4 regions of the Marinactinospora rubrisoli genome follow, and region 4 is predicted to be linked to each of the others. Evidence: riboswitches for the same ligand, from Rfam matches in the RefSeq annotation. Region 4 holds a riboswitch; each other region holds the start of a gene.
What was found. A riboswitch is a leader RNA that binds a small molecule or an ion and turns the genes downstream of it on or off. The one in region 4 is predicted to bind S-adenosylmethionine.
Positions count from the first base shown of each region.

Region 1 (6,974 bases), on a different contig from region 4:
CGTCGAACGACGTCCACCTGTTCTTCCCCTCGGCTCACCTCGGCAGGATCGAACACGTGCTCGGAATGGCGTCCGCACGGCCGGTGGACCACCCGGCGGCGGAACCCGGCCGAAGTCCCGTCGCGCCCAAGCCCCCGTCACGCAACCGGCGGCCAGGCATCAGCCCGGCCGCCGGTTCAGGGGACGTCCCCCAGGATCACAGCTCGTACTCGAACACCACTCCATAACCGACCGGAACGTCCGGGTCGCCCTCGGGGTAGGCCTGGCCGGCCGCGAGCACGCTGGTGGTGCCGGGGATGGCCGTCGGCTTCGGGATGTTGAGCTCGTACCCCTCCTGGGTGGGGGTGTAGCGGGTCAGCTCGCCGTCGGCGGCCCGGTGCACCAGGTCGCCGTCCCAGCTGCCGTCCTTGAGCCACAGGCCGCCGGCGCCGTCGTCGGTCACGCCGGTGTACTCGCCCTCCTCGTCGCCGGTCTGCACCGTCCACTCCGTGCCGTCCCAGTGGGCGAGCAGCGGGAGGTAGCGGTTCCGCTCGTCGTCGTCGACGTAGTGGATGGAGCCGACGGCCCACACGTCGTCGGCCGCGCGGGCGTAGACGTCGTCGAAGGCGGCGGAGGGCTCACCGCCCGGCAGTTCGACGTCGGGGACGTCCATCGGCTGCCACGCGGTGCCGTCCCAGCGCTCGGCGGTGGGCTGGTCGCCGTCGTAGCCGACCGCGAACACCGCGTCGGAGGCGACGCCGGACACCGCCTGGTGCGCCGCCTCCGGAGCGGGGTAGTCGCGCCAGATCTCGCCGTCGAAGTAGGCGGCGCGGGCCCAGCCGTCGACCGGCTCGGAGAGGAGCCACACCGCGTCCTTCGCCACCGCCTCGATGTCGGTGGGGACCAGTGCCGGGTCGAGTTCCACGGCGCGCCACGAGGTGCCGTCGTAGTGGAGGGTGCTCGCGCCGTCGGCGGACTGACCGGCCGCCCAGACGTTGTCCGGAGCGGAGGCGTCCGCCACGGTCGGGCGGACGGTCCAGTCCGCCGGGAGCTCCTCGCGCACCCACTCGGCGCCGTCGCGGCGGTGGATCCAGGTCGGCCCCTCGTCGTCGGCGATGCCGAAGGCCCAGACGTTGCCGGCGTCGGCGGCGGCGACCGTGTCGAACGTCCCGCCGAGTTCCGGCGATCCCAGTGTCAGGCGCCCGGTGGTGTTCTCCGCCGTTTCCGGGCCCGCGGGCGCCGGGTCCGCGTGCGCCGAGCCCGTGAGGGCGGCCGTCGTCGCCAGCGCGACGGCCGTGGCCGCCGTCACGCGGACGGCCTGGCGGCCTCGGACGGCAGCGGTACGCCTGCGCCCACCAGAATTCGTCATACGGTCATACTCCGTTCGCTCGGAGATCACGAAAATCTGTTGGTAGGACGTGCCACCGCACGCGCAGGTTTGCCGGAAACCACGGGTTTTTCCGACGTATCACTGAATAATTAGCGGCGCAGACCGCCTGAACGGCGGCGTTGACACCGAACCGGCTGGTCGTCCGAGTGTGGGGATGGTCAGAGCGCGTCGGCCCCCCGGCCGGGACGACTGCGGTAGAGGTCCCGCATGAGCGCGATCTCCGCGCTGTGGTGGATGACCTCGCGGTTGATGTGCAGCGCCAGCGTGACGAACGGCAACTCCGACCACTCGGGCGGCTCGGCGGCGCCGACCGGCGCGTCCCAGTCCTCGGGGTCGAGGGCGCGGACTCCGGCGCACCAGGCCGTGTAGGCCCGCTCCAGCCGCCGCAGCGCCTCGTCGGCGCTGCCGGGCCAGGCGGCGTTCTCCCGCATCATCGTCCGGCCGCCGAAGTGGTGGTCCACCCGCATCTCCAGCACCTCGACCACGATGTGGCCGAGCCGCCAGCCGACCGTGGTGACGGGGGGCGGCACGGGCTCCGGCCACTCGCGGTCCGGGGCGAAAGTGCCGTCACTGAGCCGGCGCACCGACCAGCAGCCCTCCACCGGCTCCCAGAAGAACTCGTCGTCGCCCAGCCCGATGAGCCGCGGGCGCAGCGAGGTCTCCCAGTAGAACTCCAGCTGCCCGAGAATCTCGGCGGTCCAGTTCACCACATGTCCCCTCTGCCCGGCACCGGCGTCGATTATCCATCGCCGGGCGGGCGGAGCGCCCTCGCAACGGGCTCTCAGCCCCGCCGGCCGACTCCGGCCAGGACGCCGACGCCGACGGCGGTCACCTCCTCGTCCGGATACGGCCACCACGCCATGTCGGCCAGCCCGGGCTCCACCAGCGTGAACGGCTCGAAGAGCGCCGCGGCGCGCTCGCGGGCCCGCCGCCCGGCCGGGACGTCGGCCGGCGCCGTCGCCCCGTTCGCGGCCCGTTCCTCGGGCAGCGACCGCTGGGCGATGGCGATGCGGCTGCCCGGGCAGGACGCGGCGTGGAAGGCGCGCACCAGCGCCCCGGGATCCACCCCCGCCGACCGCACGGCGTCGGGCTCCACCATGAGCACGGCGACCGGATCGGCGAAGTCGACCAGCCCGCGCGCGGCCAGCACCGCGACGACCGCCTCCGGATTCTCCCCGAACGCCCGCACCACCGGCACCGCGTCCGCGGACGACGACGCCCGGCCGTGCAGGGACACCGTGGATTCGGTGGCGACGTACACGGCGCGGGCGCCGGAAAGGTGATGGCGGGCGACGTGGTGGATTCCGTCCGCGGCCGGAAGCCGCGACCCCACGTCCACGAATTGCGCGATCCGCAGATCCGCCGCGAAATGACTCACGGCCCGCCGGAGGAATCCGCGTTTCAGCTGTTCCAGCCGCGCGTTCCCGGGGGCCGCTTCCGCCACGGGCGGGCTCTCACGGCCGGATCGCCGCAGGAAGTCCGCGACCCTGATGACGCGCGGGGGCGGAACCTCAAGCGCGGGGAGATCGTGCTCGAAGTGCCGTGCCCGCTGATCGTCAGTCACGATCACGCTCCCCGACCGTCGCCTGATCAGGGCTCGGTGAACGGGTGAGAGCTCCGCGTCGGTGCCCTCGGAATCCCGCGACGTCCCGTGGCCCTTTCATTAGCGCCCGATGGTACCGCCTCCACCGTCATTTATCCCCCCGGTGCAATTCAACGGCGGGTAATGCGGATTTCGCGGGGACGGCGGTTTTCCGCCGGTCCTCAGGGACGCGGGCGCGGGTCCGGAACCGGGGCGATCCGGTCGTCCACCAGGTCGTAGTGCCACCTCGGCCCGCGCGCCGCCAGCTCCGCGACGGCGCCGACCAGCCGGTCGACGTGCTCCTCGGTGGTGCCCAGGCCGAGGCTGGCGCGCACCGCCTGGGTGTGCCCGGCCGGCAGGAGTCCGCGGGTGAGCAGGTGCGCGCAGAAGAGGCCGTCCCGCACGCCGATCCCGTACTCCGCCGACAGTGCCGCCGCGACCAGGTCGGCGGCGAGGCCGTCCACCACGAACGACACGATGCCGACGCGCGGGTGGTCGCGGTCCCAGAGGCCGAGGTCGTGCACGCCCGGGATCCGGGCCAGTCCGGCGCGCAGCCGGTCGAGCAGCGCCTGCTCCCGCTCGTGCAGCCGCTCCTGATCGGCGGCGCTGAGCGCGTCACAGGCCGCGGCGAGCGCGACGGCGCCCAGCACGTTGGGGCTGCCCGCCTCATGCCGGGCCGGCAGGTCGTTCCACCGCACGTCGTCCTCGGTGACGTTGGCGGTGGCGCCGCCGCCCGCGAGGTAGGGGGTCGCGGCGCGCAGCCAGTCGGTCCGCCCGGCGAGGACGCCCGAGCCGAACGGGGCGTACAGCTTGTGCCCGGAGAACGCGACGTAGTCGGCGCCGGTCGCGGCCAGGCTGAAGGCCCGGTGCGGAACGAGCTGCGCGGCGTCGACCACGATGCGCGCCCCGGCGGCGTGCGCCACCCCGGTCAGCTCCTCGACCGGCCAGATCTCGCCCGTGACGTTGGACGCCGCCGTGACGCACAGCAGCCGTGGCCCCTCCGGGGCGGAGCCGAGCGCCGCGCGGGCCGCCTCGACCGCGGCCCGTGGGCTGTCCGGCAGCGGCAGCCGGACCACCCGGCCGGCGCGGCTGCCCCGGTGCTGCCAGGGCAGCAGGCTCGCGTGGTGCTCCGAGGCGAAGACGACGACGGTGCAGCCGTCCGGCACCGAGCGGGCCAGCAGGTTGAGAGCGTCGGTGGTGCTGCGGACGAACACCACCGCGTCGCCCTGCCGCGCCCCGACGAACCCGGCCACCGAGCGGCGGGCCCGCTCGTAGGCGTCGGTGCTGACCTGGGAATGGAAGCCGGCGCCGCGGTGCACGCTCGCGTAGTAGGGCAGCGCCGCCTCCAGCGCCCGGTGCACGGCGGTGAGGCACGGCGCGCTGGCGGCGTAGTCGAAGTTGGCGTAGTCGACCCGCTCTCCGGTGACGAGCGGGACGCGGACGTCGGCCCCCAGGATGCCGACGGCGTCGCCGTCAGCAGCGGGGACGGCCGCGTCCGTGGACCGGGACGACTCGGCGATCGGGTTCTCGGCGACAGCGGTCATTCAGGGCACCTCCATGGGTCCGGGGACCCCGGGGTGCACGCGGCGGTGCTGGCACGGGAGGGGTCCGCGCTTGCCTGACACGGTTACGTACTCGGTCGTGTCTCGACCTGGTCCTCACCCGGGGCACCCCACCGCGGAAGGAGGGTTGCCGGCCAGCAAGCCGGGGCTTGACGCTGGCGCTCATGACCTGCCGGTGACTATAGCGCACGGTGTCCGGTTCGCGGCAAGCCGGGGGCGCGGGGGACACGGAGTGATTGACAACACCCCGCGCCCCCCGGTGATACTGGCGATGCCCGGCGCCGCCGGAGGCACCTCCGTGGCAGCCGCGCGGAGGAGGACCCGCGCACCCGTGGGAGGAGACCCGCCCTGGACGGCCACGACCGCTTCCGGCGCCGATCCGGCCTCCCCGGCGGACCGCTCCCCACGCCCACCGGCGCGGCGCGGTGAACCCCATCAGTGCGGCCGGGGCGCCGCTCGCGGGCGTGCGCGTCGCCGACCTGTCGCGTGTTCTCGCCGGCCCCTACGCCACGATGCTGCTCGCCGACCTCGGCGCCGAGGTCGTCAAGGTGGAGAGCCCGCGGCACGGCGACGACACCCGGTCCTGGGGACCCCCGTGGGCCGGCGGCGAGTCCGCCTACTATCTGGCGGTGAACCGTGGCAAGCGCAGCCTGGCCGTGGACCTGAAGGACCCCGACGGCCTGGCCGCCGTGCGGGAACTGTGCGCGCGTTCCGACATCGTGGTGCAGAACTTCCGCCCCGGCGTGGTGGACCGCCTCGGCCTGGACCATGCCGCGGTGCGGGAGCGCAACCCCGCGGTGGTGTACTGCTCCATCAGCGGGTTCGGGCCGGACCACCGTCCGCCGGACCGTCCCGGCTTCGACCTCATCGTGCAGGCGGAGAGCGGCCTCATGGCGGTCACCGGCGAGCCGGCGGGGCCGCCCGTGAAGGTGGGGGTGGCCATCACCGACGTGCTCACCGGCCTCAACGCGGCCGTGGCCGTGCTGGGAGCGCTGGTCCGCGCCCGCGCGACCGGCCGCGGCGAGCACGTGACCGTCTCCCTGATCGGCTCCGCGCTGTCCGGCCTGGTCAACGTCGCGCAGTCGGCCCTCGTCACCGGCGAGGAGCCGCGGCGGTACGGCAACACGCACGCCTCCATCGTCCCCTACCAGGCGTTCGGCACCGCCGACGCCGACATCGTCATCGCCGCCGGCAACGACGCGCTGTACCAGCGGCTGTGCGCGGCCCTGGACCGCCCCGACCTCGCCGCCGACCCGCGCTTCGCCGCCAACCCCGGCCGGGTGGCGCACCGCGCCGAACTGATCGGCGCGCTCTCCGCGACGCTGCGCGAACGCGGCGCCGCCGAGTGGCTGGACCGCCTGCGGCGGGCCGGCGTCCCCGCCGGCCGGGTGCGCGGCGTCCTCGACGCCGTCCGCGCCGCCGATGAGGCGGGCGACGACGTCACCCTGTCCCTCCCCCACCCCACGGCCGGGCCGCTCGACCTCGTGCGCGCCGGATTCCGGCCGGCCGCCGAGCCGCACGGCGGCACCGGCGAAGCCGCACCACCGCACGGCTCCCCCGGCCCGCTGCCACCACCGCTGCTCGGCCAGCACTCGACCGCGATCCTCGCCGAACTGGGCCTGTCCGAGCAGGAGATCGCCGCCATGGTCGAACGCGGTGCCGTCCACCAGCACGAGACCCGGTGAACATCCCGCACCGCACACCACGCCCGCACCCTTCCAACGGTCCGGAACCCGGCCAATGGCAGGCGAACGGGGGGAAGCACACCGGCCGGAACCACGAACACCGGCACGGCCACCACCGACCGCCACCCGTCCCGATGAGGTCGATCACGCGGCGCGTGGACGCCGTCGCGGTGGCCGAGGTGATGGCCGAGACGGTCCAGCCGGGAGGGTTGGGCGGCAGCGACCGAACGGTCCCTCCAGGCGAGTCCGACCGCCTGCGGCCTGGCGGGGGCGATGGCGGCGCGAAGGCCGCACGGGCCGCACCGGCCGCGTCGTTAAGGGTGCGGATGGCCAAGGACTCGTGGACGTCGATGAAGTTCCTGCCCGTCCCGTTCCCCCACTCCACGGCGCGCTCCACGTCCAGGTGGCCGGGCGGACGAGCGGGACGAGTGACCGCCGGCCGGGTTCGGTCCGTGCGAGCGTGCCGGGGCGGCCGGTGGTGGCGATGAAGGCGGTACCGAGGGCGCCTTGGCGGACCGCAGGGGGCGTGCGAACCTGTTCGCGTGAGGTGCGGGCCGAGGAGCGCGGTGCCGGCGGCGTATCCGTTCCAGCGGAGCGTTCACGTCGACGACGCCAAGGCGCTGCTCCCCTCCGGTGCGGAGCCGCCGGGGCTGCGCGCCCGCACCGCATCGCGGAACCCCGGTTCCACGCGGCTCTCCTCCGGGAACGGAAGGGGTAGCACCGGCTCCATCCGACCTCGCCCGGCGGAGCCGCCCGCAGACCAGACCGGACCTCAC
Region 1 is NZ_JBHTBH010000011.1:110,997-117,970, forward strand. Features, by position in the region: gene ACFQRF_RS21525 (hypothetical protein) at 1-227, shown strand, start outside; gene ACFQRF_RS21530 (hypothetical protein) at 197-1,288, opposite strand; gene ACFQRF_RS21535 (DinB family protein) at 1,528-2,076, opposite strand; gene ACFQRF_RS21540 (SAM-dependent methyltransferase) at 2,151-2,933, opposite strand; gene ACFQRF_RS21545 (aminotransferase class V-fold PLP-dependent enzyme) at 3,134-4,495, opposite strand; SAM riboswitch class IV at 4,557-4,683, opposite strand; gene ACFQRF_RS21550 (CaiB/BaiF CoA transferase family protein) at 4,939-6,198, shown strand.
Region 1: it holds a riboswitch for S-adenosylmethionine, as region 4 does, so the genes downstream of both, ACFQRF_RS21545 (aminotransferase class V-fold PLP-dependent enzyme) here and ACFQRF_RS22100 (ABC transporter substrate-binding protein) in region 4, are expected to answer to the same signal.

Region 2 (6,974 bases), on a different contig from region 4:
AAGTCCCAGCCGGTGAAGTCCCCGGTGATCTCCCCGATGGGGCGCTCGTGGGCGTCCAGCAGCCGGAACTTGGGCTTCAGGAGCGTGAACTCCTGGTCGATCCGCCCGATCGGGCGGCCGTCGGGCAGGTTGATGAGCGTGCGCGGCGTGACGAACCCGAACTGCTTGTCGATGATGAGAAGCGGCCGCCCGTCGGGGGCGCGGACCTGGAGGGTACGGCGGAAGTTGCTCGTGTCCTTGGCCACGAACCGCAGCACCCGCCGCCCGGCGTTGAGGTTGAGCTCGCCGACGTGTGCCAGCGGCCGGCCCTGCGGGTCGTGCACGTGGTACTCGGACTCGTCGATGAAGTAGCGCCGCGGCTGCTCGACCAGCAGCACGGGGCTGGTGAAAAGATCGGTCACGTGTGATCGGACTCCGCGGGGCCGTCCACGGTTCCCGGGCGGCCGGCGGTATCGGTGCTGCTCACCGATCCGCGGACACCGGCGCCGGGCCCGGAGCGTACGGTGGACGCATGTCCACAGACCGTTCCGCGTCCTCCGCTCCCCTTCCCCCGGTGACCGACGTACCGCCCGGGGTGGTCGACGCGGTCGCCTGGGTGCACGTCCGCGACGGCCGGCTGCTCAACGTGCGCTCCGCGGGCAAGGACGCGCTGTACCTGCCCGGCGGCAAGCGCGAACCGGGCGAGAGCGACGTCGAGGTCCTGGTACGGGAGGTCCGCGAGGAGCTGGCGGTCCGATTGCGCCCGGAGACGGCGCGGCTGTTCGCGGTGGTCGACGCGGACGCGCACGGCTATCCCGACGGCACCCGGGTCCGGCTGCTCTGTTACACGGCCGAGCACGAGGGCGAGCCCACTCCGAGCGCGGAGATCCGGGAGCTGGCCTGGGTGGACGGCGCGGCGGCCGAACGGTGCGCACCGGCCGGCCGCCGCGTCCTGGAGGTGCTCCGCGAGCGCGGCCTGCTCGGCTAGGGCGGCCCGCCGGGCCGGCCGCGGGTGTCCCCGGCCGCACACGCACAGCGGAAAGGGCGGCCCCCGGTGGGGACCGCCCTTCGAGCGGTGTACCGCGACGGTGGACTAGAAGTCCATGCCGCCCATGTCGCCGCCGCCCGCCGGGGCCGCAGCGGCCTTCTCCGGCTTCTCGGCGATGACGGCCTCGGTGGTCAGGAACAGACCGGCGATGGACGCCGCGTTCTGCAGCGCGGACCGGGTGACCTTGGTCGGGTCGATGACGCCGTCCTTGAACAGGTCGGTGTACTCGCCCGTGGCGGCGTTCAGGCCGACGCCCGCCTCCAGGTTCTTCACCTTCTCCGCGACGACGCCGCCCTCAAGGCCGGCGTTGATCGCGATCTGCTTCAGCGGCTCCTCGACGGCGCGGCGGACGATGTCGGCGCCGATGGCCTCGTCGCCCTCCAGCTCCAGCTTCTCGAAGGCCGGGACGCTGGCCTGCAGCAGCGCCACGCCACCACCGGGCAGGATGCCCTCCTCGACGGCGGCCTTGGCGTTGCGGACGGCGTCCTCGATGCGGTGCTTGCGCTCCTTGAGCTCCACCTCGGTGGCGGCGCCGGCCTTGATGACCGCCACACCGCCGGCCAGGCGGGCCAGGCGCTCCTGCAGCTTCTCGCGGTCGTAGTCGGAGTCGGTGCGCTCGATCTCGGCACGGATCTCGTTGACCCGGCCGGCGATCGCGGTGGCGTCGCCCACGCCGTCCACGATGGTGGTCTCGTCCTTGGTGACGACGACCTTGCGGGCGCGGCCGAGCAGCTCAAGCTCGGTGTTCTCCAGCTTGAGGCCGACCTCCTCGGTGATGACCTGGCCGCCGGTCAGCACGGCGATGTCGCCGAGCTGGGCCTTGCGGCGGTCACCGAAGCCCGGGGCCTTGACGGCGACGGACTTGAAGGCACCGCGGATCTTGTTGACCACCAGGGTCTGCAGCGCGCCGCCCTCGACGTCCTCGGCGATGACGACGAGCGGACGGCCGGCCTGCAGGACCTTCTCAACGATCGGCAGGAACTCGTTGTTGTTGGAGATCTTCTGGTTCGCGATCAGGATGTACGGGTCCTCCAGGACCGTCTCCATGCGCTCCAGGTCGGTGGCGAAGTACGGCGAGATGTAGCCCTTGTCGAAGCGCATACCCTCGGCGAGCTCCAGCTCCAGCCCGAAGGTCTGCCCCTCCTCGACGGTGATGACGCCTTCCTTGCCGACCTTGTCCATGGCCTCGGCGATGATCTCGCCGATCTGGGTGTCGCCGGCGGAGATGGAGGCCGTGGAGGCGATCTGCTCCTTGGTCTCGATGTCCTTGGAGAGGTTGGCCAGCTCCTCGCTGATGCGGGCGACCGCGGCCTCGATGCCCTTCTTCAGCCCGACCGGGTTGGCGCCGGCGGCGACGTTGCGCAGACCCTCGCGCACCAGCGCCTGGGCCAGGACGGTGGCGGTGGTGGTGCCGTCACCCGCGACGTCGTCGGTCTTCTTGGCGACCTCCTTGACGAGCTCGGCCCCGATCTTCTCCCACGGGTCTTCGAGCTCGATCTCCTTGGCGATCGAGACACCGTCGTTGGTGATGGTGGGCGCGCCCCACTTCTTCTCAAGGACGACGTTGCGGCCCTTGGGGCCGAGCGTCACCTTGACGGCGTCCGCAAGCTGGTTCATGCCGCGTTCGAGGCCGCGCCGGGCCTCCTCGTCGAACGCGATCAGTTTGGCTGCCATAGAGTTCTGTCCTCCCGAGACCGGGCTGATACGCGAAGGTACGAGCCGACGCCCGCGACGGACGACCATGGCGCTCCCGGCAACCCGTCTGCCGGAGGACCGCGGCCTCATCGCCTCGAACCTGGGTTAGCACTCACCATGGGGGAGTGCTAACGATCCCTTTTCTAGCACTCTCCACAGGCGAGTGCAAACGCCCTGGCCGGATTTCGCCATGCGGTTACCCGCAGGTCAGCCCCGGGAAAACGTCCGGCCCGCGACCGCCGGGTGCGGGCGCGGGCCGGAAAGGCACTGTGGCGGGCGGATCGATCAAGAGCCGCCGGCGACCGCCGGGATGATCGACACCTGCCCGCCGCTGGGGACGGCGGTGTCCAGGCCCTGGGCGAACCGGACGTCCTCGTCGCCGACGTAGACGTTGACGAAGCGGCGGATCCGCCCGTCGTCGTCGAGGATCCGGGCCCGGATGCCGGGGTGGTTGGCCTCCAGGTCGGCGAGCACCTCGCTGAGGGTGCTGCCCTCGGCGGAGACCTCCGCCGCGTCCGAGGTGTAGCTGCGCAGGATGGTCGGGACGCGCACGCTGACGCTCATGACTGTGGAACTCCTTGCGGTGGTGGGAATACGGGAGCGCGCGGCCGGGCTCAGGCGAGCCCGGCGTCCTTGAAGGCGGCCAGGGAGGGCGGGATGGTGGCCGTGACACCGGCACTGGCGACGTTGAGGGTCTTGAGCCCGTCTCCGGTGTTCAGCACCACGGTCTCGGCCTCGGGGTCGAGCACCCCGTCGGCGAGCAGCTTGCGCAGCACGCCGGTCGTGACGCCGCCGGCCGTCTCGGCGAAGATGCCCTCCGTGCGGGCGAGCAGCGCGATGGAGTCGACCACCGCGGCGTCGTCGACGTGCGCCACGGCACCGCCGGTACGCCGGCAGATGTCCAGGACGTAGGGGCCGTCGGCCGGGTTGCCGATCGCCAGCGACTTGACGATGGTGTCCGGCTTGACCGGCTGGATGACGTCGTGGCCCTGCTCCCAGGCGCGGGCGACCGGCGCGCAGCCGGTGGCCTGCGCGCCGAAGATCCGGTAGGGCCGATCCTCGACCAGGCCGAGCCGCACCAGCTCACGGAAGCCCTTGTCGATCTTGGTGAGCTGCGAGCCGGAGGCGATGGGGACGATGATCTGCTCGGGCAGCCGCCAGCCCAGCTGCTCGGCGATCTCATAGGCGAGGGTCTTGGACCCCTCGCCGTAGTACGGGCGCAGGTTGACGTTGACGAAGCCCCAGTCCTCGCCGGCGGGGTCGCCGATGAGCTCGGAGCAGAACCGGTTGACGTCGTCGTAGTTGCCGTCGATCGCCACCACCTTGCCGCCGTAGACGGCGGCCATGCGCACCTTGGCCTCCTCCAGGCCGGCCGGGATGAAGACGCACGACTCGAACCCGGCGCGCGCGGCGGCCGCGCCGACCGCACCGGCCAGGTTGCCGGTGGAGGAGCAGGAGAGGGTGCGGAACCCGAAGTTGCGGGCCGCCTCGACCGCCATGGCGACCACGCGGTCCTTGAACGAGTGGGTGGGGTTGCCGGAGTCGTCCTTGACGTGCAGCGAGCGCAGGCCCAGTTCGGCGGCCAGCCGGTCGGCGCGGACCAGCGGGGTGAGTCCGGGGTTCATGTTCGGCAGGTCGCGCACGTTCTCCGGCACGGGCAGCAGCCCGGCGTACCGCCAGATGTTCTTGGGGCCGCGTTCGATGGACTCGCGGCTGACCGGCCCGAACTCGTAGGCGACTTCGAGCGGGCCGAAGCAGAACTCGCAGGCGAAGCGGGGGCCGAGGTCGTACCGCCGGCCGCATTCGCGACAGGAGAGGGCGGCGGCGGGGCCGAAGGAGGGGGTGGTGGGCGTGCTGGTTTCCGTGGCGGTTACCGCCATGCGAGGCGTCTCCCCTCATCTTTCCTGGAGCCGCTCTGACCCCAGGCCGGAGTTGGCACCTGTCCCGGCCGCCTCGCACCAGACGCGAAGCGTTCACCGGGATGGTTGCCGGGGCTTCGCCGGGCCGGTCCCTCCACCCCTCTGGATGAGCAATATGAAGTTCTGGTGGACGGTGCGTCCGCTCGGGCGGACCACCTGATCCGTGCGTCACTGTAACCGACGCGTCGCCGGATCGGCCATCCGGGGTGACCGATCTCGCGGACCCGCCCACGGCGCGGCGGGTTTGCGGCCTGCACAGAGGGTCAGTAACCCAGCACGCGGCACGGTGACACTGCGCGTCCGGACCCGGTGACCCGCCTGTGATCGGCGGGTGGCCGTGTAGTTAAGTAGGGGTTCCTGACAACCCGGTGGAGAGGTGGACGATCAGGTGGACAAGGCGCAGATCCTCGTCGCTTCCAACAGAGGCCCGGTGTCCTTCTCCGTCGCCGATGACGGCTCCCTCGCCTTCCGGCGCGGCGGAGGCGGGCTGGTCTCCGGGCTGAGTTCCGTCGCAGGGGAGATCGACACGCTGTGGGTGTGCGCGGCACTCTCCGACGCCGACCGCAAGGCGGCCGGCACCGCGCCGGGCGGCCGGCTCGACCAGGCCGGTTTCGACCTCGGCGGCGCGCGGGTGCGCATGCTCGACATCCCGCCGCGGACCTTCGCCAACGCCTACACGTCGGTGGCCAACTCCACCCTGTGGTTCGTCCACCACATGCTCTACGACACCCCGAACAAGCCGCACTTCGACGCGGACTTCCGTGCCCGGTGGGACGACTACCGGGAGTACAACGGCGCGTTCGCCGAGGCACTGGTCACCGGCGCCGCCGAGGGCGCCCGGGTGGCCGTGCAGGACTACCACCTCGCGCTCGTGCCGCGCATGATCCGCGGCCGGCGGCCGGACCTGCGCATCGCGCACTTCTCCCACACCCCGTGGGCGCCGCCGGAGTACTTCCGGATGCTGCCCCGTGACATCGCGCGAGAACTGCTGGAGGGCATGCTCGGCGCCGACCACGTCGGGTTCCTCAGTCTCCGCTGGGCGGACGCGTTCCTGCGCTGCTGTGAGACGTTCCTGCGCGCCGAGGTGAACTGGGCCACCCGCACGGTCGACTTCGGCGGCCGGATCGTCCGGGTCGGCGTGCACGCCCTGGGCGCGGACGCCGAGGGGCTGCGCGCGCGGGCCGCCGCGGACGACGTGGCCGAGCGCCGCGCGGCACTGCGCGAGCTGGTCGGCGACCGCCGGCTGATCGTGCGGGTCGACCGCACCGAGCTGTCCAAGAACATCGTGCGCGGCCTGGCCGCCTACCGCGAGCTGCTGGCCCGCCGCCCGGAGTGGCGCGGCCGGGTGACCCACCTGGCGTTCGCCTATCCGAGCCGCGGCGACGTGCCCGAGTACCGCGAGTACACCGAGTCCGTGCAGCGGATCGCCAAGGAGATCAACGAGGAGTTCGGCACGCCGGACTGGACCCCGCTGATCCTGGAGGTCAACGACGACTACCCACGGTCGCTGGCGTCGTTCCAGCTCGCCGACGTGCTGCTCGTCAATCCGATCCGCGACGGCATGAACCTGGTGGCCAAGGAGGGGCCGGTGCTCTCCGAGGAGGGCTGCGCCCTCGTGCTGTCCACCGAGGCCGGCGCGGCGGACGACCTGGGCGAGGACGCGCTGCTGGTCAACCCCTACGACGTCTCCGAGACGGCCGAGACGCTGCACACCGCGCTGTCCCTGCCGGCCGGGGAACGCCGCGCACGCTGCGAGCGGCTGGCGGAGCGGGCGGCCGCCCTGCCGCCGCAGCGCTGGTTCACCGACCAGCTCCGCGCGCTCGGCTGAGCGGCGTCCCTCGTTCTCCAGGGGCATCACCCGTCCCGCCACGGCCCTCGCGTCGCGGCACCGTCACGGCGGTGCGGTGGCGCGAGGGCGCGGGCCGGGTCAGCCCTCCAGGGCGGCGGCGAGTCCGGCGAGCAGGCCGACCACACCGGCCGGACCGTCGACGACGAGGTCGGCGCGCCCGGCGAGCTCCGGCACCTCGTCCGAGCCGCTGCACACGGTGAGCCCCGCGACACCACGGCCGCGGAGGTCGCGCACCGCGTCGAACGCGGCGAGGTCGCCGAGGTCGTCGCCCGCGTACAGCAGGGACGTCGCCCCGTGCTCCGCCACGAAGCCGGTCAGGGCGACGCCCTTGTCCATGCCGGGCGGGCGGAGCTCGACGACCATGCGGCCCGGTTCCACGGTGAGACCGGTACGGGCGGCGAGGTCGGTGAGCGGGCCGCGCACCAGTTCCAGCGCGCCGTCAGGGTCGCTCGTGCGGCGGGTGTGGACGGCGAGCGCGTGCTGC
Region 2 is NZ_JBHTBH010000001.1:365,676-372,649, reverse strand. Features, by position in the region: gene ACFQRF_RS01755 (LURP-one-related/scramblase family protein) at 1-401, opposite strand, end outside; gene ACFQRF_RS01750 (NUDIX hydrolase) at 512-967, shown strand; gene groL (chaperonin GroEL) at 1,073-2,701, opposite strand; gene ACFQRF_RS01740 (MoaD/ThiS family protein) at 3,008-3,286, opposite strand; gene thrC (threonine synthase) at 3,337-4,602, opposite strand; SAM riboswitch class I at 4,615-4,754, opposite strand; gene ACFQRF_RS01730 (alpha,alpha-trehalose-phosphate synthase (UDP-forming)) at 5,030-6,469, shown strand; gene otsB (trehalose-phosphatase) at 6,569-6,974, opposite strand, start outside.
Region 2: it holds a riboswitch for S-adenosylmethionine, as region 4 does, so the genes downstream of both, thrC (threonine synthase) here and ACFQRF_RS22100 (ABC transporter substrate-binding protein) in region 4, are expected to answer to the same signal.

Region 3 (6,974 bases), on a different contig from region 4:
CCGGTGCACACGATCGGCCGCCAGCTCACCGAGGCCGTCCGGCTGCGCCGCCCCGGGCTCTCCCGCGCCGCCGCCCGCGAGCGCGCCGTCGAACTGCTCGACCAGGTCCGCATCCCGCGGCCGGCCGCCCAGCTCGCCACCTACCCGCACCAGCTCTCCGGCGGCATGCTGCAGCGCGTGCTCATCGGGATCGCCCTCGCCGGGGAGCCGGAGCTGCTCGTGGCCGACGAGCCGACCAGCGCGCTCGACGTCACGGTCCAGGCCGGGATCCTCGACATCCTCCTGGAGCTCCAGGAGCGCACCCGGATCGGCATCCTGATGATCACGCACGACCTGGGGGTCGCCCGGCTCGTCTCGGACCGCATCCACGTGATGCGCGACGGGCGGTTCGTGGAGTCCGGCGAGGTCGAGGCGATCGTGGACGCGCCAACGCACGACTACACCCGCATGCTGCTGTCCGCGGTGCCCAGGCTGGGGCCGTGGGACGAGGAGCCGGCGGCCGGCGGCCCCGGCGCACCGGCCGGGGGCACGACACCAGGAGGCAGGCGATGAACAGCGCAGCGCGGCCGGTGCACACCGGCCAGGGCGGCACCGGCGAGAGCGCGGCCGGGACGTCCGCGACGCCCGGCTTCCTGGAGGTCTCCGGGCTGGTCGTGGAGTACCCGGTCCGGGGCGGAGTCGTGCGCGCCGTGGACGACGTCGGGTTCACCGTCCCGCGCGGCGGCACCCTGGCGATCGTGGGGGAGTCGGGCTGCGGCAAGTCCACCATCGCCCGCTCCATCGTGCGGCTGCTGCGGCCCACCGCCGGCCGGATCGTCGTGGACGGCACCGACATCGCGACGCTGCCCGAACGGCGGCTGCGCCCGATCCGGTCCCGCGTCCAGATGGTGTTCCAGGACCCCTACGCCTCGCTCGACCCGCACCTGAGCGCGCAGGAGATCGTCGCCGAGCCGCTGCGCAAGCGGGGCGTGCGCTCCGCCGCCGAGCGGCGTGCGGAGGCCGCCCGGCTCATCGACCGGGTGGGTTTGCCGTCGACCGCGCTGGACCGGCGGCCCGCCGAGTTCTCCGGCGGGCAGCGCCAGCGCATCGGCATCGCGCGCGCCCTGGCCAGCAGACCGGACCTGCTGGTCTGCGACGAGGCGACCAGCGCCCTCGACGTCTCCGTGCAGGCGCAGGTCCTGGACCTGCTGCAGGAGATCCAGCGCGAGACCCGGCTGACCTACGTGTTCATCTCCCACAACCTCGGCGTGGTGCGCCAGATCAGCCAGCAGGTGGTGGTCATGCGCGCCGGGCGGATCGTGGAGTCCGGCGCGACCGCCGACGTGCTCGCCGCGCCCCGGCACGACTACACCCGCCGGCTGCGCCGCGCCGCCCTGGACCCGGCGGTGATCCGCGGCCGCAAACCGCGTGCGCTGGTCGCCGCGGCGGCGCCCTCCGCCTGACCGGCCGATCCCGGCCACCCCCGACCGAACCCCCGGTGGCGGGCGGCCCGCACCGGGGCGTCCGCCCCCCGACCCGAGGAGACCGAGATGTCCACCGCCGACGCGCTGCCCACCGACGGGGTGCTCCGCCCTCGCGGCGACGACCCCGGCCGGGCCGACGCCTACCTGCCCGCGCCCGCCGTGCAGAACCACGCCGCGAACCTGGCCGAACTGCCCGGCGGCGACCTCGGCTGCGTGTGGTTCGGCGGCACCCAGGAGGGCGTCTCCGACATCGGGGTGTGGTTCTCCCGGCTGCCGCGCGGTGCCGACAGGTGGACGGAGCCGGTGGCGCTGTCCGGCGACCGCACCCGCTCCGAACAGAATCCGGTGCTGTTCGCGGCCCCCACCGGCGAACTGTGGCTGCTGTGGACCGCCCAGCGCGCCGGTGACCAGGACACCTCCGAGGTGCGCCGCCGGATCTCCGCCGACGGCGGCCGCACCTGGGGGCCGCCCGCCACCCTCTTCCCGGCCCGCCCGACCGGCGGAGTCTTCGTGCGCCAGCCCGTCACGGTGCTCGGCTCCGGGCGCTGGCTGCTTCCCATCTTCCACTGCGTGTCCGTGCCCGGAAGCAAATGGGTCGGCGACCGCGACACCAGCGCGGTGCTCCTCTCCGACGACCAGGGCCGCACCTGGCACGAGCGGGAGGTACCGGACAGCACCGGATGCGTGCACATGAACGTCCAGGCCCTGGCCGACGGCACCCTGCTCGCGCTGTTCCGCAGCCGGTGGGCGGATTCCGTGCACGTCGCACGCTCCACCGACGACGGCGAGACCTGGAGCGCCCCGGTGCCCACCGTGCTGCCGAACAACAACTCCTCGATCCAGTTCGTCCGGCTGCGCGACGACCGCCTGGCGCTGGTGTACAACCACAGCAGCGCCGCCGACGCCACCGAGCGGCGGCTCTCGCTGTACGACGAGATCGACGACGACGGCCTGGCGCCGGTCACCCCCGCCGCCGCGCCGTCCCCGGCCGCCCCGGCCGTCCTGGCCGGCGCGGACCGCCCGGCGGGCGCGGAGCGGACCGCGTTCTGGGGCGCCCCACGGGCGCCCATGACCCTGGCGGTCTCCGCCGACGGCGGCGCCACGTGGCCGCTCCGGCACGACCTGGAGGTCGGCGACGGCTACTGCCTGACCAACAACTCGCGGGACGGGCTGAACCGGGAGTTCTCCTACCCGACCATCCGGCAGAGCCCCGACGGCGGCCTGGACATCGCCTTCACCTACTACCGGCAGGCGATCAAGCACGTCCGGCTGAGCCCGGAGTGGCTGGCCGCCCGCACCGCGGAGGCCGGCGCGTGACGGCAGGGGAGAGCTGCACGCACCGGGGCGGCGAAAGCGCGGCCGCCCGGGAGACCGCCCCGCACGCCGTCGTCACCGGCGCGAGCTCGGGCATCGGCCGCGCCGTCACCGAGCGGCTGCTCGGCGCCGGCTGGCGGGTGACCGCCCTGAGCCGCCGCCCGGTCGAACCGGCCGGGACGGCACTGCACTGGGTCGAGGCCGACCTCGCCGACCTGGACGCCATCCCCGCCGCCGTCGCCGGGGTCACCCGGGCCGACGCGGTGGTGCACGCCGCCGGCCTGCAGCGTTCGGCCCGCCTCGGCGCCCTGTCGACGGCGGACGGCACGGCCATGTGGCGGGTGCACGTCGCGGCCACCGAGGTGCTCGTCGGCACGCTGATCGACCGCGTTCCGGACGGCGGCCGCGTCGTCCTGGTCGGCAGCCGCACCATGACCGGCGTCCCGGGCAAGAGCCAGTACGCCGCCACGAAGGCGGCTCTCGCGGCCCTGGCCCGCTCCTGGGCCGCTGAACTGGTCACCCGCCGCGTCACCGTCAACGTCGTCGCCCCCGGCCCCACCGACACCCCGATGCTCCAGGACCCGGCCCGTGCCACCACCCCGCCCCGAGTGCCACCGATGGGCCGCCTCATCGACCCGGCGGAGGTCGCGGGCACGGTTGCCTTCCTCCTCGGCCCGGACGCGCGCAGCATCACCGGCCAGACACTGGTGGTGTGCGCGGGGGCGTCGCTGGGCTGAGGGCGCTGCGGTTCGGGGCAGGGACGGACGATCAGGCGGTGCGGCGGTGTCGCTCTCCCGCGCCGTCACCGCCGTCGCGCGGTGCGGACGTTAGGCTGATCGCTTCCAGCAGGGGGCGGACCGCTGCCGTTGAACGTGGCGACGAGCCGCCGGGCCTGCCCGAAGTGCTCGCTCGCGGTGACCGGTGTTCCGTTGCCTCCTAGACTCCCTGCCGCGATGCCCCGGCCGAACCCCATCGGGGTCGGGCATGCCCCAGATACTATTCCTACCGAATTTGTCGCCATCGTCACGCTTGTGACATCTTGTTCCCGCATGGGGTGATCGCCTACCTTCGCACCAGGTCAAGAGCGCCAGCGCGAAGATCCGGCTTGCTGGACGGCAACCTTCTGCACAGCGGGGTGCCCCCGGAGTGATGACCTGGCTGCGGAGACGCGGCAAGCGTGCACGGTCGCGGGACGAGAGGTCCGGCGGCCCCGTCCCCGACGGACGCTTGTGCCGGCCCGCGGCCGTACCGGCAGGACGAGACGAAGGCGGGAACAGTGAGCAGCGGGGCGCGGAGTGCGGGGGAGCCGGCGGGGGCCGATGTCGTCGCGGAGCTGGCGGGGGTCGGGAGCGAACTCGCGGCGGCGCGGCGAGTGAAGCCGGAGTTCGTGGCGGAGACGCAGCGCGCCTACGACGCGCTCTTCGCCGCCGACGGGCCGCTGGCGCCGGCGGTGCGGCGCGGGCTGGCCGCGCTGGTCGCGCGGTGGCACGGAGCCGACGACGTCGTCGCCCACCACACCGCCCGCGGAGCCGACGCGGCACTGTACGCCGACGAGCTCCCCGCCGATCCCGCGCTGCGGGCGGCGGCCGAGCACCTGGATCTCATCACCGTCTCACCGGCGCTGGCCCGGCGGGAGGACGTCGACCGGCTGGCCGCCGCCGGCTGGGGCCCCGACGCCGTGGTCGCGATCTCCCAGGTCGCCGCTTACACCGCTTTCCAGGTCCGCCTCGTCGAAGGACTGCGGCTGCTGCAGGGCGCGCCCACCGCCCACGGTGTGGCTCCGGCGCGCACCACCCGCGGGCGCGGGCGGACCAAAAGTCTCGCCGAAATCGCGTCCAACGGCGCGAAGCGGCCCACCGCCTACACCCAGGAACTACTCGCCTGGACCGCCTGGGTCCCGCCGGTGGCGGCCGACGACCTGACGGACGAGCAACGGGAGGCGTTCGCCGGGAAGACCAACGACGGCTACTTCCGGCTGCTCTCCCGCCTGCCGAAACTGCTGCGGGCCCGCACCGCCGTCGACAAGGCGGTGTTCTACACCCGCGAGGGGCTGCCCCGCGCCGAACGCGAGCTCGCGGCCACCGTCACCAGCAAGGTGAACGACTGCGTCTACTGCGCCTCCGTGCACTCCCGCAAGGCGTCGCAGCTGTCCCACCGGACCGACGACGTGCAGCGGGTCCTCGACGCCGTCCTCGACCGCGACCCTGACTGGCGCGCCACCGATCTCGCCCCGCTCGCCGCCGGCCAGGACGCGCGGTGGAGCGCCGTCGCCGCGTTCGCCGCGGCGCTGTCCACCACACCGGCCTCGGCCACCCCGGACCACATCGCGGAACTGCGCGGCCACGGGCTCACCGACGTCGAGCTCGTCGACCTTGTCGGCTCCGTCGCCTTCTTCTCGTGGGCCAACCGGCTCATGCTCACCCTCGGCGAACCGTTCTGGCCCGGGACCGAGCCGGCCGCCGCCTGACCCCGGCGGCCGTGCGCCCGCGCCTGGCGGGGCCGGCCACGGCCGGCCCCGCCCGTTGCCCCCTCCTCCTCCGAACACGCAAGGACGTCCCCATGCCCCCGACCACGTCGCGCGCCCGCGTGGCCGCCGCGGCGAGCCTCGCCGCCCTCACCCTCCTCACCGCCTGCGGCGAGGTCGTCCCCGAGGACGGGACCGCCGCGTCGTCCGGCCCCGTCACCGTGGTCGACGACATGGACCGCGAGGTGACCATCGACGGCCCCGTCGAGCGGGCCGTCGTGCTGAACAGCTACGCCAACGAGTTCGTCCGCGCCATCGGAGCCGGGGACGCCGTGGTCGGCGTCGACCGGATGTCGGCCGACCGCCTGCCCTACCTGGACATCTCCGAGGACGAGATCGTCAGCGAGGACCTGTCCGAGATCAACTACGAGGCCGTGGCCGAGCTCGACCCGGACGTCCTCATCCTGCCGCGCAACGGCGCCTGGCAGGAGGCGGCCGGCCAGCTGGAGTCCTTCGGCATCCCCGTGGTCGTCGCCACGGCCTGGGACTTCGACGTCTTCCACGACACCGTGACGCTCCTCGGCGAGATCTTCGGCGAGGCCGAGGGCGCCGAGCAGGTCGCCGGGTTCTACGACGAGATCTTCGCCCTCGTCTCCGAGCGCGTCGAGGGCACCGAGCCGGTCGGCGTCTACTGGGAGACCGAGCAGCCCTACCTCACCGCCCTGCCCGGCTCCGGGTTCGACCAGATCATCACCGCCGCCGGTGGCCGCAACGTCTTCGGCGACGTCGAGGCCGGCGGCGACGAGCAGTCCGAGACCACCGTCGACCCCGCCGCGGTCGTCGAGCGCGACCCCGGGCTCATCGTGCACGAGTTCGGCCCCGCCGCCGAGCCCACCGGCCAGGACCGGTTCGACGACATCCGCGATGACCTGCGCGGCCGGCCCGGCTGGGACGCCATCAGCGCCCAGCGGGACGGCGAGATCTATGTCAGCAACGGCTGGGCCACCAGCGGGCTGTCCAAGGCCCTCGGCGCGCTCTACCTCGCCACCTGGCTGCACCCCGAGCAGTTCGAGGACGTGGACCCCGACGACTACCTGCGGCGGTGGGTCGAGGACTTCCAGCGCACCGAGTTCGCCGGCGCGGACGCCTACATCCAGAAGGTGGCGTGAGGCCGATGTCGCTCGCCACCGGAAGTCCCCCCGAAAGCGCCCCCGCCGCCGCCCGCCCCGCCGCGCGCAGGCCCGGATCGATGCGCGGCCTCACCCTCGTCGCCGGGGCCGCGGTCTCACTGCTGGCCATCGGCTGGTGCGTGACCGTCGGCACCTCCGGAGCGACCCTGGCCGACGTCTGGCACGCCGTCCGGCTCTCCGTGTTCGGCGGCGTGCTCACCACGGAGTTCGAGCAGACCTTCACCATCATCACCGGCCTGCGGCTGCCACGGGCGCTGCTGGCCTTCGCCGCCGGCGCCGCGCTGTCGCTGGCCGGGGTCGTCATGCAGGGCCTGCTGCGCAACCCGCTGGTCAGCCCGTTCACGCTCGGCGTGTCCCCAGCGGCGGCCTTCGGCGCGTCCCTCGCCATCCTCGCCACCGGCGGAGCGGCCGGCTCGGCGTCGTGGCTGGTGGTGGGCAGCGCCCTCGCCACCGCGCTCGCGGTGTCGGCCCTCGTGCTCGGACTCGCCTCCGCCAGGTCGATGTCCACCGCCACCCTGCTGCTGCTCGGCATCGCGCTGACCC
Region 3 is NZ_JBHTBH010000010.1:204,544-211,517, forward strand. Features, by position in the region: gene ACFQRF_RS20860 (ABC transporter ATP-binding protein) at 1-552, shown strand, start outside; gene ACFQRF_RS20865 (ATP-binding cassette domain-containing protein) at 549-1,442, shown strand; gene ACFQRF_RS20870 (sialidase family protein) at 1,530-2,780, shown strand; gene ACFQRF_RS20875 (SDR family NAD(P)-dependent oxidoreductase) at 2,777-3,514, shown strand; SAM riboswitch class IV at 3,854-3,961, shown strand; gene ACFQRF_RS20880 (CMD domain-containing protein) at 4,054-5,244, shown strand; gene ACFQRF_RS20885 (ABC transporter substrate-binding protein) at 5,337-6,410, shown strand; gene ACFQRF_RS20890 (FecCD family ABC transporter permease) at 6,416-6,974, shown strand, end outside.
Region 3: it holds a riboswitch for S-adenosylmethionine, as region 4 does, so the genes downstream of both, ACFQRF_RS20880 (CMD domain-containing protein) here and ACFQRF_RS22100 (ABC transporter substrate-binding protein) in region 4, are expected to answer to the same signal.

Region 4 (6,974 bases):
GCAGGACGACCAGGGCCGCGGCGTCGGCGCCGGTCGCGGCCAGCCGCTCGGCGGCGCGGGCGAGCTCGGCGTCGTCGGGCACCCGTGCGGGCGCGCCGCCCGGGTCGAGCCGGGCGGGGATCTCCACGACCCGGTCCCGTGGGACCAGCGGCTCCTCGCGGGCGGCGTGCAGGTCGAAGGAGGACGGCATGCGGCTGCGGCCGATCTCCAGGATGTCGCGGTAGCCCTCGGTCACGGCGAGCGCGATCCGGGCGCCGCGGCGCTGGATGATGGCGTTGAGCCCGATGGTGGTGCCGTGCGTGATGCCGGCCAGGTCGGCGGCGTCCAGACCGGCTTCCGCCAGGAGCGCGCGCAGGCCGCGGGCCACCGCCAGGGCGGGGTCGTGCGGCGTGCTGGGCTCCTTGTGGTGGACGGCCCGCCGGCCGGGGCCCTCTCCGTCGGTCCGCAGCACGAAGTCGGTGAACGTGCCGCCGACGTCGATGCCGACACGGGCCGCCGCGCGCCGCCCGTTCCCGTGCTGGGTCACAGCGCCTCCGACAGGTGGGTGAAGCGGTCGACGGCCACCATGACGAGCACGCTCGCGAGCATGAGGAGGGTGGAGATCGCCGCGACGGACGGATCGAGTTCGAACTGCACGGCCGAGAAGATCCGGACCGGCACGGTGGTGGTGTTCGCGCCCGACACCAGGGCGGTGACGGCCACCTCGCCGAGCGAGGTGACGGCCGCGAACACCGCTCCGGCCAGGATGCCGGGGCGCAGCAGCGGCAGCGTGACGGTCCAGAACACCCGCAGCCGGCCGGCGCCGAGGCTGGCGGCCGCGCGCTCCAGGGCGGGGTCGAGGTTCTGAGCGCTCACCATGACCGTGCGCAGCACGAACGGCAGCGCGACCACCGAGTGCGCCAGCCAGAGGCCGGGGACGGTGTTCACCAGCCCGAGGCCCTGGAAGTAGTAGAGCAGGCTCAGCGCGATGATGATCTCGGGGACCATGAGCGGGGACAGCGCGAACGCGGCGACCGCGCGACGCCCCGGGAAGGCACCGCGCGCCACCCCGTAGGCGGCGAGCGTGCCCAGGATGACGGTGGTGGCCACCACGAGCAGTACGAGCAGCCCGCTGAGCCGCAGTGAGACCGCCCAGTCCGCGGAGCCCAGCACTTCGGCGTACCAGCGCAGCGAGAGCGACTCGGGCGGAAACGCCAGGGAGGCGGTGGCGTTCAGCGAGCTGAGGGCCAGCACCAGCATCGGCGCGGCCAGGAACACCAGCACCAGTGCGGCGGGCAGCGCGGTCGCGAACCGGACGGCGCCGCCCAGGGCGCGCCGGGCGGACCGGCCGGCCCGCGGCGGGACGGCCGCCGCGCGCGGGTGGGTGGCGCGCTCGGCGGCGGGGACGTCAGCCATACAGCCGCCTCTCCCAGAACCGGAACCCGGAGCCGAGGACGGTGACGCACAGCAGCGTCAGCAGGAGCAGCGTGAAGCTGAGCGCCGCCGCCACCGGGTAGTCGTAGACACTGGTGATCTGGCTGTAGACGCGCAGTCCCGCCAGCGGCCGGTTGGCCCCGCCGACCAGCAGCGGCGTGATGTAGATGCCCATGGCGAGCGGCAGGACGACCATCGCCCCCGTGGCCACCCCGGGCAGGCTGAGCGGGACGGTGACGCGCCAGAAGGTGCGGACCGGCCCAGCGCCGAGCACCTGTGAGGCGCGGCGCAGGTTGCCGTCGATGCCGCCGAGGGCGGTGGTGAGCGGGATGACGGCGAACGGGAGCAGCACGTGCGTCACCGAGACCACGATCGCCAGGTTGCTGGTGAGCAGCGGGACGGGCTCGTCGGCGAGCCCGGTGGCGGTGAGGAACCGGTTCACCGCGCCGTTGGCCGACAGCAGCACCACCCAGCCGTAGCTGCGCACCACCACGCTGGTGAGCAGGGGCGACACCACGATGACGAACATGACGGTGCGCAGCACGCCGGGCCGGGTGCGCGCCAGCGCGTAGGCCACCGGGTACCCCAGCAGCACGCACAGCGCGGTGACCAGCAGCGCGGTGAGCAGGCTGTACCGCAGCGCCTCGGCGAAGAACGGCTCGGTGAGCACTCGCTGGTACTGCACGAGCGACAGCTCCGGCAGCGGGTTGCCGGTGCCGTCCACGGGGTGCAGGCTCAGTTCCAGGATCCGGGCCAGCGGCACGGCGAAGAGCGCGGCGAGGAACAGGACCGCGGGCAGCACGTAGCCGGCCCCGGCCGCGCGCCCGCGCGCGGCGGTCGTGCTCCGGGTCACCTCGTCTCCTCCGCGGGCGCGGGGGTGAGGTCGATGACGTCCTCGGCCGCCCAGTGGGCGGTCACCTCACCGCCCAGCGGGGGCGGCTCGGCGTGGGTGCGGGCGCTCAGCGTCGCCCCGCCGGTCAGGTGCACCTCGGCCTGCCAGGCGTCCCCGACGAACGCCCGGTAGCCGAGCACGCCGGTGACCGACCCCTCGGCGGCGCCGTCCGGGGCCGGCACGCCGCCCGGGTGCAGCCGGACCCGTTCGGGCCGCAGCGCGAGCACGGCGGGCCGCCCGGCGGGCAGGTCGCGGCGGCCCGTGCGCACGGTCGTCTCTCCGACGCGGATCTCGCCGTTGTGCGCGGCGACGCCGTCGAGGATGTTCGCGGCGCCCACGAACTCGGCGACGAACCGGCTGGCCGGTGTCCGGTACACCCGTTCCGGCGTGTCGAGCTGCTCGACCCGTCCGCCGTTGAGCACCGCGATCCGGTCCGAGAGCGAGAGCGCCTCCTCCTGGTCGTGGGTGACGAAGACCATGGTGATGCCGAGGCGCTGCTGCAGTTCCCGGAGCTCGACCCGCATCTCGCGGCGGAGCTTGGCGTCCAGGTTGGACAGCGGCTCGTCCAGCAGCAGCACCGCGGGCCGGGTCGCCAGCGCGCGCGCCACGGCGACCCGCTGCTGCTGGCCGCCCGACAGCTGGCGGGGGCGGCGCCCGGCGTACCCCTCCAGGCCGACGAGGCGCAGCGCCTCGGCGACCCGTTCGCGGCGTTCGGCGCGGTCGACCCGGCGCACCTTCAGCCCGTAGGCGACGTTGCCGGCCACGGTCATGTGCGGGAAGAGCGCGTAGTTCTGGAAGACCAGGCCGAGGCCGCGCCGGTGCGGTGGTACGTCGGTGACGTCGGCGCCGTCGATGCTGATCCGGCCGCGGGTGGGGCGGACGAACCCGGCGAGGGCGTTGAGCAGGGTGGTCTTACCGCAGCCGCTCGGGCCGAGGACGGACAGGAACTCGCCGCGCCGGATGGTGAGCTCGGGGACGTCGAGGACCCGGGTGCCCTCGTATCCGGCGGCGAGCCCCTCGATCACGACGTGCGCCGGATCCGCCGCCGCGTCCGGCGCGCCCGGGGCCGGGCGGGTCGGTTCGGGGGATGTCGTCACCGGAAGATCTCGTTCCACCGCTGCTGCCACTCGTTGAGGTTGGGGGTCGCGGCGGCGTAGTCCACCCACGTGAAGTCCTGGTAGACGTCGTCGCCGTGTTCGACCTTGGCGTCGAACTCGGGGCTGTAGTCGATCGTGTCGTTGCCGGCGGCGTAGAACGTGCCCTCGCCGAACGCCCGCTGGTACTCGGCGTTGGTCAGGTAGTCGAGGAACTCGTACGCGGCGTCGGCGTTGGGGGCGCCGGCGGGGATGTAGTACGAGGTCAGTGCGCCCACGGCGCCGGACTCGGGGTAGCTGAAGCCGATGGGTTCGCCTTCGGCCTCCATGGCGAACGCGCGGCCGTCCCAGAACGGCACGATCCAGGCGTCGCCGTTCTGCAGGACGGTGGCGACGCTGCCGGCGTCGGCCGGGTAGGCCGAGACGCAGCCCTTGAGTTGTTCCAGCTTCTCGAACGCGCGGTCGACGTCGCCGGGGTCGGACAGCTCGCCGCCGTCCTGGGCGACCAGGGCGGAGAAGAACTGCAGTCCGGCGTTGTAGGTGAGCGGGGGCAGCGCGACGTGACCGCAGTACTCCTCGTCGAAGATGTCGTTCCAGTCTCTGGGCGGGTCGCTGATCTCGTCGGTGCGGTAGAGCAGCCCGTTGGAGCCGGTGGTGAGCGGCGCGCCGTAGAACTCGCCGTCGACGGCGGACTGGTCGACGAGCACGCTGTTGAGCTGGTCCCAGTTCTCGATGCGGCCGGTGTCCAGGGGCTGCAGCACGTCGTTGCTGACGGCCTGGTGGAAGGTCTCGGAGGTGAGGGCCACCACGTCGAAGGGGGCGTTGGAGCCGTCGGCGGCCCGCAGCCGGGTCAGCCAGTCGGCGTCGGCGCCGGTGACGACGTTGACGGTGATGCCGGTTTCCCGCTCGAACGGCTCGACGAAGGACTCCTGGAACAGGTCGCCCCACGCTCCGGCGAACGCGGTGACGGTGATCTCCTGTTCGCCGGACCCGGATCCGCCGGTGTCGACGCCGCCGCACGCGGTGGTGGTGAGGAGGGCGAGGGCCGCCGAGGCGGCGCCGGCGGCGAGCAGGGCTCGGGGCTGAGCGGCCGGTTTCATCGGGCTTTCCCTTCAGGCGGGGCCGTCGCGAGCCGGGGATGCGACGGCAAGCGTCCGGTCCTGCCCCGGAGGGGGTGAGGGCGCCCGCCGCGGCCGGGGAGGTCCGGGTCGGACGGGTCCGCGCTTGCCGTCGACGCCGTGGAGCACCGACGACGGCCGTGTCTTCACCCGGAGCACCCCACCGCGTCAGGAGGGTTGCCGTCCAGCCAGCCGGGGCTTGGCACTGGAACTCGTGACATCAGGCAAGATAACACGGTTCTCCACTTATCTGGTCGTTTGTCCCATGTGACCTCTCTGTCGCTTAACCGGCCGGAAGCCCCCGGACTCCCGTGCGTCACCCGAGTGCCCTGATGTCCGATCCACCACGGGCGCCCGCACGCCACCGCATCCGGCCACCGGCGACCCCTACGATCGAATCGGCGCGGGCGCCGGCCCCGGCGCCCCGATCCCCATCGAGAGGCGCAGTCCCATGGCCACCTCCCGCACCGAGCCCGGCCCGGCCGCGTCCCGGCCGCGCCGGACCGCAGCCCGGTGCCTCGCCGGGCTCGCGCTGGCCGCCCCCACGGCGGTGCTCGGGTGCCGGCTGGCCGGGGTGGACGGCGTGACCCCGCTGCCGCAGCTGCTCGCCTTCCTGCCCTACCTGCTCGTCCCGGCGGCGGCCGCGCTGGCGCTCGCCCTGCTGGCGAGCTGGCGCGCCGGGCTGGCCTGGGCGGTGGCCGTCCTCTTCGGCCTCGGCGCGGTGCTGCCCTCCTACGACCGCGCGGCACCGCCGCCCACGGCGGCACCCGTGGCAACGGTGCGCGTGCTCACCGCCAACCTCAAGCTCGGAGCGGCGACCGACGCGCTCGCCGGGACGCTGCGGCGGGAACACCCCGACCTCGTCTTCGTGCAGGAGTGCGATCCGGCGTGCGGACGGCTGCTGTCCACGGAGGAGATGACGGCGCGCTACCCGCACCGCATCGTCACGGCCGTGCCCGGCGCGGAAGGGTCCGCGATCCTGAGCCGCCACCCCCTCCGCCCGGCCGGCGAGGTCCCCGCAACACTGGCCATGCCCACGGCGGAGACCGTGATCGAGGGCGTCCCGGTGGCGCTCCAGCTGGCCCACCCGCTCCCCCCGATCCCCGGCATGGTCGACTCCTGGCGCCGCGAACTGGCCGCCCTGCACTCGGCGGCCACCGCCCTGGACGGCCCGGCGATCATGGCCGGCGACTTCAACGCCACCCGGGACCACGCCGCGTTCCGCGACATCCTGGACACCGGCCTGCGCGACGCCACGACCACGATCGGCCTCGGCCACACCCCGTCCTGGCCGGCCGGCACGCCCCTGGCCGGCGCCCAGATCGACCACATCCTCATCCGCGGCCCGTTCCGGCCGGCCAGCGGCGAATTCGTCGACCTGCCCGGCAGCGACCACCGGGCACTGCTCGTCGAGATGGAGCTGTTCGCCCAGGGCTGACCGGACGCCGCCTTGACCTTCACGCCGGAGGCGCCGCGGGAGTGGCTCGCCGTGATCCGCGGCTTCCTGGACCGGCACCGCCCCGGCCGGGCCGCGCGCCGAGAATCCCACGCCATTGGAGCGGGACCACCCGGCCCGTCCCCCGAGCCGGAGAACGGGTGGTCCCGCGGGGGATCATCGGACGAGGACGACGCTGCCGTTGTCCAGGTAGCCGCTCTCCCAGAGCCAGTCCATCGCCTTGATGCTGACCCGGGCGCAGCCGTGGGAGGCGGGCTGGGCGGGAACGGAGGCGAAGCCGTGCACCGCGATGCCGCCGTTGAAGTACTTCGGGCGGTACAGCTCGCCCAGCGGGGCCTTGTCCCACCCGTCCACACCACGGAACACGGTGAACTCGCCCTTGGGCGTGACCGCGATGTGCTCCTCGCCCTCGGACTCGTAGGTCTCGCCCGAGCCCGTGGAGGTGGTGAACGTCCGCTGGACCTCGCCGTCGGAGACGACGAGCAGGAGCTGGCGTTCCAGGTCGATCTCGACCACCCGGCCCGAGGAGCTCTGCGCGCTCGGGCGCACCCCCTCGTCCAGGGCCGCGCGGGTCTCGGGACCGACGATCCCGTCGCGCCCGATACCGGCCGCCTTCTGCAGCGCGACGACGGCGTGCTGGGTGAGCCCGCCGAACTCGCCGTCGGCGGAGTCCAGCCAGTACCCGAGTTCGATGAGGCGTTCCTGGACCTCGCGGACCTCGCGACCGGAGTCGCCGAGCCGCAGCTCGGCACCGGACGCTTCCGAGGATTCGGGAGATTCGGCGGATTCAGTGACCAGACCGGCGTGGCCGGGTGCCACGGAGGGCACGCCGGCGTTGGCGGTCGCGGCTCCGGGGAGCCCGGCGTCCCCGACGGCGGCACCGTAGCCGACGGCGAGGATCGTGGAGAGGGTGATGACGCCCGCTCGTGTCGCGTACCTGTCGGCACGCCGAGATGAACGTATAGCCATTTTTCGACCTTACCCAGGCTTCATGTGCTCTA
Region 4 is NZ_JBHTBH010000012.1:13,498-20,471, forward strand. Features, by position in the region: gene ACFQRF_RS22080 (hydantoinase/oxoprolinase family protein) at 1-526, opposite strand, end outside; gene ACFQRF_RS22085 (ABC transporter permease) at 523-1,395, opposite strand; gene ACFQRF_RS22090 (ABC transporter permease) at 1,388-2,266, opposite strand; gene ACFQRF_RS22095 (ABC transporter ATP-binding protein) at 2,263-3,402, opposite strand; gene ACFQRF_RS22100 (ABC transporter substrate-binding protein) at 3,399-4,499, opposite strand; SAM riboswitch class IV at 4,615-4,737, opposite strand; gene ACFQRF_RS22105 (endonuclease/exonuclease/phosphatase family protein) at 4,969-5,955, shown strand; gene ACFQRF_RS22110 (L,D-transpeptidase family protein) at 6,130-6,942, opposite strand.